2 regions of the Bacillus sp. WC2507 genome follow, and region 1 is predicted to be linked to the other one. Evidence: riboswitches for the same ligand, from Rfam matches in the RefSeq annotation. Region 1 holds a riboswitch; the other holds the start of a gene.
What was found. Region 1 has a riboswitch for S-adenosylmethionine ahead of ACUN28_RS13850 (M20 family metallopeptidase). Riboswitches for the same ligand answer to the same signal wherever they lie in the genome.

Region 1 (5,747 bases):
AACCATATGCAATGGACCCTGTAAAACCAAGTCTTACTTCAGCTGATGAAATGTTAATAACTCGCCCCTCCGCTCGTAATAACGGTAATGTTTGCTGAATTAAGAAGAACGGTGCTTTCATATTTACAGACATAATTTCATCAAAAACTTCTTCTGTCGTATTTTCAATTGTTCCTTGTGTACCTATCCCTGCATTGTTTACTAAAATATCAATCTCTGATGTACCAACTCTTATTTGTAATTCATTCTTCAATTGTTCTACTATCTTTTTGACACCATCAATTGAATTGAAATCCGCTTCAATTAAGAATGCCTTTCCTCCATTAGATTCAATCTCACTAATTGTTTCATCTGCAGCTGCTTTATTTCGGCCGTAGTGAATCGCAACTAATGCACCGTCGTTTGCTAATCTCATCGCAATCGCACGGCCAATGCCGCGACTCGCTCCTGTTACTAACGCTACTTTCCCATCAAGATTCTTCATTTTTTCCATCCTTCCTAAATTTCCGTTTAATAAAGTGAAACTTTAATCAGCCCTCACCAATCGGGCGTTTACGAGCAGTTAATGTGAGATAAATTCTATACTTATATTTTCATGCAAAAACCAATCATTTTAAATATAGATTTATAGGTAATTTAGTTCGTTTACTTATGATATTATAGTTATAATTTGTAATTTACTTTAGAAAATATAACAAGGAGGCTACACAATGCAAAACGCAGTAAAACTGGATGAAATCGATCATAAAATTATGAACTTGTTATATGAAAATGCGAGAATTTCCGTTTCAGAAATAGGACGGATCATATCCATGACGCAGCCTGCTGTAAAAGAGCGTATTAATAAACTTGAGGATCAAGGTGTTATAGCGGCTTACCGAACGAAATTTGAGCCTTCTAAAATTAATAAGAACATTCAAGCATTCATCATGTTTAAAACGAGCCAATGCTCTGATTTTATCCAATATTGTAATGCCGCTCCTGAAGTAATAGATTTATATCGAATTAGCGGGGAGTTTAATTATATGATGAAGGTCATGAGCGATTCGATGGATTCTCTCGCTACATTTTTAGACTCTTTAATGCGATTCGGATTATCATCTCCTTTAATTGTTTTAAAAAGTGAGTTTGAGGAGAAATTGTCGTTCTGATAAAGGAATAAGAGAATTGACATCTCAATGTGAAAATGAACACTTTATTTAAATTGACAGGCACCAGCTTTCCCAAAAAAGAAAAAGGAGTGGATCATCCACTCCTTTTAATCACCTACCCCTGATTCCTCTGCGCTTCTCTAAACTCCTCCTTCACCTTCTCTAACAACCCTTCTTCTGTAATTAATCGATACGCTGTATTCGCTAATGCTTTTGCGGATGTAATTAATGCTTTGTCTCCTAGTTCTGAACGTGCTGCTTCTCTAAATTCATTCGTATGTGCAATTAAGTCGTCTGGGCCGATTTTGATGTACGGGTGAATGGTCGGTACGACTTGACTTACGTTCCCTGCGTCTGTTGAACCAATGCCAAATCTTTCTTTACGGTTTACATCTTCACCTTGTAATTCTAGTTCTTCAGCTACAACGTCATTAAATGTTTTTGTTACGAGTAGTTCATCGATTTCATTTTGGAATTGATGAATTTTTACTTTTGTGCCTGTTGCTAATGCTGCTCCCTGTGCGATATTTCTTACTTTTTCTGTTACTTCTGCACATCTTTTTCTCGTTGCTGCACGGATGAAGAACCTTGCTGCTGCGTAGTCTGGAATAATATTCGGCGCTTTTCCGCCCTCAGTAATCACGCCATGAATTTTCACATCTGACGGAAGTTGTTGGCGAAGTGCGTTAATACTGTTGTACAGCTGGATGATCGCATCTAATGCGTTAATTCCTTCTTCTGGTGAAGCTGCGGCATGAGCTGTTTTTCCGTAAAAATGAAAATCAAGTGGATCGACTGCTAGTGAAGGACTCGTTGTCGCTGTCTTTCCGCTCGGATGAATCATAAGCGCCGCATCAATGTTTTTGAATAGACCTGCCTTTACATAACTCGCTTTTGCACTACCATTTGGTCCTCCTTCTTCAGCTGGAGTACCAAACACGACAACTTCCCCGCCAATTTCTTCAAGCGTCTCTGATAATGCGATTGCTGCCGCAACACTAATTGTTCCGATTAAATTGTGACCACACGCATGACCAAGTCCTGGTAAAGCATCATACTCAGCTAAAAATGCGATGACTGGTCCTTGTTTCCCTGAACTTTTTCGCGCGATAAAACCTGTTTCATGTCCAGCAATATTGTGCTGCAACTGGAATCCTGCACTCCCTAGCAATAAACTCAACGTTCTTGATGCATAAAACTCTTGATTACCAATCTCCGGATTCGCATGAATATCGTGACTTGTTTCTATGTACTTTTCCTTATTTCTTTCTATACTCTCTTCAATTGTTTTTCTTTGTGACGTTACTCCTGTCGCTCCCATTTTTCTTCCTCCTTTTATTTTCACGTAAAAAAGCCTCTTTCTAAAAGATAGAAAGAGGCTTCTGTATATACAATCAAAATGAGCTTCTTTCTTATCTTTCAAGTTACCTTGCTGGAATTGGCACAGTATTCATAACGAATCCGCTGCCGAGGTATCATAGGGCCAGTCCCTCCACCTCTCGTGATAAGAATTTTCATAAAATTATATTAAATTACATTTATTCTAAGTTCATTCCAATTAAAAGTCAAGGAATTCCTATCCGAATTTACCGAATATCTAAAAATCCTTTTAATACACCAATTGTTTCTGGTGCTTGTAATCTTGCACATACGTACGGAAATTCCGTACTACCTTCAAATATCATTTGAGATGTGAGCGGTGCGCCTGCCCAGAAGATTTCATCATCAATTACGATAAACGGGAATGCTTTATTTTGTCTTTGTAACTTTACATTTTTCAACGGAACTGGTCCATCACTATAAACTGTTATTTGTGCATTTGTACGCATTAACGCTTGCCATACTCGTTTATCTACTTGTTTCGTACTTGGCAGTGAAATAATAATTTTTCGTTTTGCGGCTAAAATATCTTTCAATAGTCCTTTCGGCTCTTCAAGATTCATTTCCATAAACCAACGTAAACGTTTCGAAATTTTCCGTTCCCACAATTGTCTTGATGTCGTACGATCATACACATCTCCGTGTCGTTCTATATGAGCTGTTAATTGTGATAACGCTTGTTTTCTCGATAAGTTTTTACGCATATAATGGCAATCTGATAATTGAATGAACTTCCCTCTCGCCCTTGTCACTGCAACGTTGACGAGGCGATGGTTTTTATGGTCAAAGAATAACACGCCAGGTCGTTCTTGCGGATAACTATCAACCGTATCAAAAATCATCATATCTCTTTCAGACCCTTGAAACTTATGAACCGTCGCCGCTAAAACTGGTATGTTTTGATATTTCGTTCTCTGCAACATTTCTCTCATACACGTTGATAAAAAGCGGGATTGTGCCCTGTAAGGTGTAACAACACCAATCGATTGAACACCATCTAACAGCCCGATTAACATCATTTGCATCGCTACTAAACCAGACATAATATTAAAACGAGAACCAGAAGCAGCGTCTTTTAAAGAAAATGCTCCCATTGAGCTCGTATCAAATAAAACACTTGCCTCATTTGCGAACGGTTGCAATTGCGCAAGTTCTTTACGTTCTGAAACAGACGGATGATCGTATACTCTATTTTTATAAATAAATGAGTTTGTAAACTTCGATATATCCGCATGCATACGTCTTTGTTCCTGCAGCATAAAGAGGTTTGGATGTGCCTCTGATTTATTTACAGTATCAACAATCCCGGCATGATAAAACATATCTTCGCCGAGCCATTTTCGAACGAGTTCATGGTTTGCCATCGCAATCGGAGGTAACTGTAAAAAGTCACCACAAACGACGATGCGTTTTCCAAGTGAAGCTGCTAATGCAATTTGCGGAACATAGGCCATACTTACTTCATCTACGACAACTAAATCAAATGTACGCTCATAAATAAGTGAATCAATGGCACATTTCGATAAAGTTGCGCCGATTACTTTCGCATTTTCAATGTATTCTTTTTCTACTTCTTTAATTTTCGCTTTTTGCTTTCGAAGATCACTTTCAATCTCTTGTATACGCTTCTTATCAGCAGAAGTCGCTTTATATGATAAAATCTTTTCACGAAGATCTTGGCGTGTTTCCTCTAAATAAAGTCTTTCCTCACCCCATGATCCGTTCGTCGTTTCAACTAACTTCGACGTAAGTAATGTTTCATGATTTCGTATATGTTCATGTTGACTATAACCGTAACGAACAATTTCGCCAGGTGTCCATTTCTTTTTCTTCTCAATTTGCTTCGTTACTTCACTCATTAATACGTCCACTGCCGCATTACTATGAGCTAATACAAGTACCGATTTTCCTTTTTGATAATGCGCCGAAATAATACGTGATAAATTGTAAGACTTCCCTGTTCCAGGCGGTCCCCACACGTACGTTGTCGGATTGTAAAACGAACGATACGCCAATTCATTTTTCGGATTTTTCATCTTCTCAATATGTTTCGGACTGCTCGTCCCATCAACAAGACGCTTTATACGATTACGTTTTAGCTTATCTTTATGAGCTTCTTTTAATCGCTCTTGTAGTTGCTCTAACAATTGCCACGGTTCACTGTATAAAACAGCTTCTCGCATTTCACCTTGTATATAATCATTTAATTTCAGTTCTATTTCTAATCCATGTACAGATAATACTTCTCCTGTCGCTTCCTCACCATCAAACTCAATCCGAATTGGTGAACCTTCAGGTAAGCTTACTTCCGATATGAGCTGAAATACGTATACTGTACTTTCATAATCTGTATATAAAAAACGACCGTTCATGATAGAAATTTTACTACCACCTATCGTTTTCCAATGTTTAATTTCATACGCTAATGCATAATGCCACTCTTTCATCGTTGCCGATAATGAAGGAGTTTGAGTAGGTGTATTCATCGTATAATCTCCTTCCTTCTCCCCAAACATACTTTCTCACTATACCATATAACACGCTAAAATTTGTAAGGTTTTTATCTTGCTTATTTTCTTAATTTTCAATAATATATTGTATATAATTTTCAGAAAGAAGGAATCTACATGCCAGTTAGAAGAATCGAACACGTTGGACTTATGGTCGCAAACTTAGAAACATCTATCGCTTTTTATGAAGAAGTAGTCGGCTTACAGCTCATTAAACGTATGGGACACCCGAACCCAGACTTAAAACTCGCTTTTTTAGGTGTAGAAGAATCAAAAGAGACGATACTCGAATTAATTGAAGGCTACAACTCTTCCCTTCCGGCAGAAGGAAAAGTACATCACATTTGCTTTAAAGTAGATTCATTAGAAGATGAAATTGAAAGAATTCAGAAACACGGCGTAACCTTTCTACTAGGAGAAGAAATTGAAACATTACCAGATGGAACACGTTACATATTCTTCGCTGGTCCTGATGGAGAATGGATTGAGTTTTTTGAGACGGAGAGATAAAGTGAAACTTTAGTCAGCCTACAATTAGCGGGATCATAACTTTATGATCCACATAAGGAGTAGAAACTGATGAATACAGTTTTTATTATCGTTTTTTGGGTACTTATATTATTTCCACTTCTTTATATAACCCTGATAAAGAAGTGGAATATAAAAGCAGCTGCCTTATTTGTTGGAAGAATTCTATTAAGCATTG
Region 2 (5,747 bases), 2.2 Mb from region 1:
AAAGCTTGCAAAATATATACTTTTGCATCATCAATGCCACCCATCACTTCAATGACAACGTCAATATTTGGATTATCTAAAATTTCATTTGCATCTTGTGTTAATAGAGTAGAAGGTACCTCTACCTCTCTCTCTTTTTCAATATTTTGTACTAGTACTTTCGTTACTTTTACAGGACAACCTACTTGGTGTATAAGTCGCTCTTGATGATCTGTAATGATACGAACTACACCACTACCAACTGTCCCAAGACCTAATAAACCAACTTGAATTTCTTTCATAATACTGTCCACCCCTCAAAAATTGTGTTTAGATGAAATTATATGAGTAAAAAATCTGAAAAACAATGTTTTTTGAACATTCGGAAAAATATAAGCTGATCTTTACAAAGAAAACGTTACCACGTGTTACACAATCTTTTTATAGTACATAAGGGGTTTCTTGATACACGTAATAATTCAGCCAATTAGAGAATAATAGATTCCCATGGCTCCTCCACCTTACAAGTGGTTTCTCATTTGGATTATTATGCTTAAAATAATTTTTCGGCACATCAATATTTAACCCTTTTTGGCGGTCCCGTTCATATTCTTGCTTTAACGTATCACAACTATATTCACTATGCCCGAGCGCAAACACTTGTCTTCCTTCTTGCCCAATAACAAGGTGCACACCCGCTTCCTCAGAGTTTGCTAATAATGTTAATTCTTTCACCTCTCTAATATCACTCTCTCGTACTTCTGTATGACGAGAATGCGGGGCGAAAAACAATTCATCAAACCCTTGTAACAATTTCACATGTTGCTCACGGACTTCATGTTCAAATACACCGAACATTTTTTCCTTAAGAGGATACTTTGGAACGCCGTAATGATGATATAAACCAGCCTGTGCCCCCCAGCAAATATGAAGCGTAGATGTTACATTCTCTTTTGAATACTCCATAATACGTTTAAGCTCTTCCCAATAATCTACTTCTTCAAAAGAAAGAGTTTCAACTGGTGCTCCCGTAATAATAAGTCCATCAAATTTCTCATTCTCAATATCACGAAATGTTTTATAGAAACTCGTTAAATGTTCCTGTGCTACATTACGGGACAAATGCGATTCCATATGAAGCAAATGAACATCTAATTGCAACGGTGTGTTGCCAATTAAACGAAGTAATTGCGCCTCTGTTTCTTGCTTTGTAGGCATTAAATTTAATATAGCAATTTTCAATGCCCGGATATCTTGTGTTTCTGCTCGCTCCTTCGTCATTACAAAAATATTTTCCTTCTGCAACACTTTGCGAGCTGGTAAATCTTTATCAATTATGATCGGCATGTTCTTTGCCTCCGACTAGCGCTGCTTCTAAATCTGCAATAATATCAGAAACATCTTCTATACCGACCGATAAACGAATTAAATCTGATGTGACGCCAGCTAAACGCTGATCCTCAGCACTTAATTGTCTATGCGTTGTGCTAGCAGGATGTATGACGCAAGTTCGCGCATCAGCTACATGCGTTACGAGAGTTGCTAGTTTTACATTTGCGATAAATTCTTTCGCTGCTTCTAATCCCCCTTTAATGCCGAATGTTAAAACACCACTAGCACCTTTCTTCAAATACGTTTGTGCTAACGAGTAATTTTCATTACTATCTAATCCCGGATAATTCACCCATTCAATACGTTCATGGTTAGCAAGCCACTTAGCAACTGCGAGAGCATTTTCACTATGACGCTCCATTCTTAAATGCAGCGTTTCTAAGCCGATATTGCTAATATACGCATTGAATGGGCTCATACAGTTTCCGTAGTCTCTTAATAATTGAACACGTGCCTTCACAATATAAGCTGCTGCACCAAAATTTTGAACGTAACTTACGCCGTGATAACTTGGATCCGGTTCAACAAGTTCAGGATATTTCCCATTTGTCCAATCGAAGTTCCCTCCGTCAATAACAATGCCACCTAAAGAACTTGCATGACCATCAATATATTTCGTCGTAGAATGAACGATAATATTTGCTCCATGTTCAAATGCTTGGCATAAATAAGGAGTTGCTAATGTATTATCCACGATAAAAGGTACTTCCAACTCTTTCGCTGCATCTGAAAATTCTTTGAAATTTAGAACATTCATCGCTGGATTTCCTAACGATTCTGCATAAACAAGTTTCGTCTTATCATTAGCAAGGGCCACAATTTCATCAGCAGTTAAATTCGGATTAAAGAACGTAACATCAATACCAAGCTTACGCAAACTCACTCCAAATAAATTAAACGTTCCGCCATAAACTGTTGAAGAACAAAGCAAGTGGTCTCCGCTACTACAAATATTTAAAACGGCAAGCATAATAGCAGCCTGCCCAGAAGCCGTTGCAACAGCTCCTACACCACCCTCTAAATCCGCTAACTTTTGCTCAAATGCAGCTAAAGTAGGATTTCCAATACGCGTGTAGATATATCCTTCTGCCTCTAAATTAAATAGCGCCGCTAAATCATCCGAAGTATCGTATTTATACGTTGTACTTTGATAAAGCGGTAAAACACGCGGTTCACCATTCTTTGGTGTATAGCCACCTTGCACACAAATTGTTCCTTTTCCCCATGATTCTCCCATCTCTCATTCTCCTTTCTTTTATACAAAATAAAAAAACTGCTCCTTTCCTGAAAACAAGAAAGGAGCAGTTTGAAAACACGCTCTAAAGGCTCTTTCTTATCTTTCAGGATTATTACCTGCAGGATTTGGCACAATTCCGTTATACGGCTGTTGCCAAGGTTTCATCGGGCCTGTCCCTCCACCTTTTCTTGATAAGACTATGCAATTACCGTTGATTTTATAGCAATAATTTCCTAATGTCAATTGGTTTTTCTGAATGTTCAAAATTAATTACAAATAAGTTTACATGCATAACAAAAGAAATATATTCCATATTCATTTGAAAAAGACCTTTTAAAACCCCCGATTAATATATAGAATTAAATACGTAGTTTAACTGTATACATTCCAAATTCTCACGAGACCTCAATATATTGAATAAGCCAACCTCTCAAAAAGATACTATACATATTCATCTCATTTCGCAGTAGTATATTTAATCCTTTCGACATTAAAACTTACATAACGGAGGTATCACATGACAAATACAAAAGACATGCACTATATGCTCGTCCTATACGGCATTCTTTTAGGCTCTATAGTAGGAGCAACAGTCTGGTTATTTTTAGTTACAATAAATATCGGCATTCACTTTATTTGGGGATACTTACCTACTATTTTCTCTTCTCCCCCTTATTACACTATTTGTGTAACAACTATCGGTGGGATTCTCGTTGGTTTAACCCAAAAATACTTCGGCACATATCCACGTCTTATGCCGGAAGTAATGGGTGAATATAAAAAAACAGGTAGAATTGAATACCGTTTTGTACATAAAGCTACTTTAACTGCGATTATCGTTTTAATATTTGGAGCTAGCTTAGGTCCCGAAGCAGCACTTGTTGGAATTATCGGTGGACTTTGTACATGGGTAGGCGATCGCTTTACATTCGCCTTAAAAGGAATGAATGAACTAACAGAGGTTGGAATCGGTGCTACTTTAAGTGTAATTTTTAACGCGCCATTATTCGGTTATTTAGCTCCAAATGAAAATGAGGGTGAGCAAATTAACGAATTTTCTAAAGGAAAAAAAGCAATTGTATATTTAGCTACCACTTTCGCTGGTTTTTCCGTTTATTTATTACTTAGTAAATTCGATAATCGTGGATCCTTTATCGTTGATTTTGGGGAGGGTTCCCTATCTCTTAATGAATGGATTGCCTTTCTACCACTTGCTAGTATTGGTGCTATAGTTGGATTCTTTTATTTCAAATTAGAATTCACATTAGAGAAATTAATCCATCCCTTAAAAGAATATAAACTATCACTTGGAATTATCGGTGGTATTTTATTAGGAATTACAGGAACTTTTCTCCCGTACACGTTATTCTCCGGAGAACATCAATTAAAAGATTTAGTCGTTGAATGGAGCCATTTATCCTTCTGGGTACTACTTCTTTCAGGGATTTTAAAATTATGTATTACTGCTGTTTGTTTAAATACAGGTTGGCGTGGCGGGCATATTTTCCCGATTATATTTGCTGGATCTAGTATCGGATATGCTATAGCTTCCATTATCCCTATAGATCCAATCGCTTCGGTAGCCATCGTAACAACAGCAATTTCAAGCTATGCATTAAGAAAACCAATTGCTATAACATTACTATTGCTCATGTTTTTCCCGCTCAACTTACTATTCCCGATGCTTGGAGCGGCAGCGATTGGTAATGCATTTCCACTTCCTAAAAACAACGAAACTACAAGCTAATACAAATAGGCAGTAGGGACAAAAGTTCCACTGCCTATTTTCATTACACACGCTGCTTCAATATTGCATATAACTCTTCAAAATTTTGTACTTCATATGTTGGCACAATCTCGCTATTATTTGATTTCTTTTCTGGATTAAACCAACAAGTGTCAATTCCCGCTACATATCCACCTTTAATATCAGCGCTTAACGAATCCCCAATAATGAGCCCTTCTTCAGGAGCAAAATTAGGAATTCGTTCAAAAACATAATCAAAATACTCTTTCATCGGCTTTTGGAATCCTGTATCTTCGGAAACGAAAACATCTTGAAACAAGGTATGTAATCCTGCATTACGTAAACGTTTATCTTGCGTCTTAGAAATACCATTTGTCACTATATATAAATCGTACTCACTTTGAATTTGACTTATAAATTCAAACGCGCCTTGTATAAGTTGATTCCCTTCTTCTAAGTAACTGCGATAATTATTTTCGAATAATATCCCATCTACTTCTTCCCCGTATTCTTTAAACAAAATCGAAAACCGTGTATTTACAACTTCATCACGGTTCATTTTACCTTCTTCAAAAGCATCCCAAAGACTTTTATTAATTGTTTTATACTGCACTTCAACCTCGCTAGTTAGAGGAATCCCTTTCTCTTCAAAAAGCATACGTAACGCCATTTTCTCTGCCTTCTGAAAATCTAACAATGTATCATCTACATCAAATAATAGTGTTTTATATTTTTTCATAGGCCCCTCACACTCTCTTTTCTACAAAAACAAATTTACATAAATCGTATCATTCTTTCTTGTAAAAATAATAGGAGATATCTCATACTAAACATGAGGTGAAAATATGAAAGTCAGCAAAAATAGCAAAGAAATCTCTCATTCCATACAAAATTACAACTTCCACACTCTTTTTTCTTTTGATGTCTTACCGTATGCTGAACTACATTCCTTTCAAAAGAAAGAAAAGATATGTACTGAAGGGGTTGATGTTCCTTATCTTTATTACTTAATTTCCGGGAAGGCAAAAATATATATGAGTCACAAAAACGGAAGGGTCTCCTTAATTAACTTTATTCAAGCACCTTCGTTCATTGGAGAATTAGGGCTAATTGGCGTAGAATCCGTTACGAAAACGGTAGAAGTAATTGAAGATTGTATATGCTTAGCGCTTCCTCTTAAAGATTGCCAGCATCTTTTATTGCAAGATGCTATCTTTCTACAGAAACTATGCAAATTTATCGGCGAAAAAACAATTACCCGAACAGAAAGTTACGCCAAAAACAATAGTTATCCGTTCGAAAACCGGTTAGCAGCCTTTATTCTATTAACAGAACAAAGTAACAGTTATACCGAAAAACATACCGAGGCTTCAGAATACTTAAATGTCAGCT

Region 2: linked by a shared signal. The riboswitch ahead of ACUN28_RS02050 (bifunctional O-acetylhomoserine aminocarboxypropyltransferase/cysteine synthase) and the one ahead of ACUN28_RS13850 (M20 family metallopeptidase) in region 1 are both predicted to bind S-adenosylmethionine.

The regions. Positions count from the first base shown of each region.
Region 1 covers NZ_JBQXPN010000001.1:2,587,041-2,592,787, reverse strand. The annotation lists gene ACUN28_RS13860 (SDR family oxidoreductase) at 1-484, opposite strand, end outside; gene ACUN28_RS13855 (Lrp/AsnC family transcriptional regulator) at 711-1,151, shown strand; gene ACUN28_RS13850 (M20 family metallopeptidase) at 1,267-2,472, opposite strand; SAM riboswitch class I at 2,561-2,662, opposite strand; gene ACUN28_RS13845 (AAA domain-containing protein) at 2,738-5,047, opposite strand; gene ACUN28_RS13840 (VOC family protein) at 5,159-5,551, shown strand; partial or broken gene ACUN28_RS13835 (hypothetical protein) at 5,621-5,747, shown strand, end outside.
Region 2 covers NZ_JBQXPN010000001.1:369,986-375,732, reverse strand. The annotation lists gene ACUN28_RS02060 (homoserine dehydrogenase) at 1-281, opposite strand, end outside; gene metA (homoserine O-acetyltransferase MetA) at 421-1,326, opposite strand; gene ACUN28_RS02050 (bifunctional O-acetylhomoserine aminocarboxypropyltransferase/cysteine synthase) at 1,310-2,608, opposite strand; SAM riboswitch class I at 2,702-2,806, opposite strand; gene ACUN28_RS02045 (chloride channel protein) at 3,126-4,355, shown strand; gene ACUN28_RS02040 (YjjG family noncanonical pyrimidine nucleotidase) at 4,399-5,094, opposite strand; gene ACUN28_RS02035 (transcriptional regulator YeiL) at 5,201-5,747, shown strand, end outside.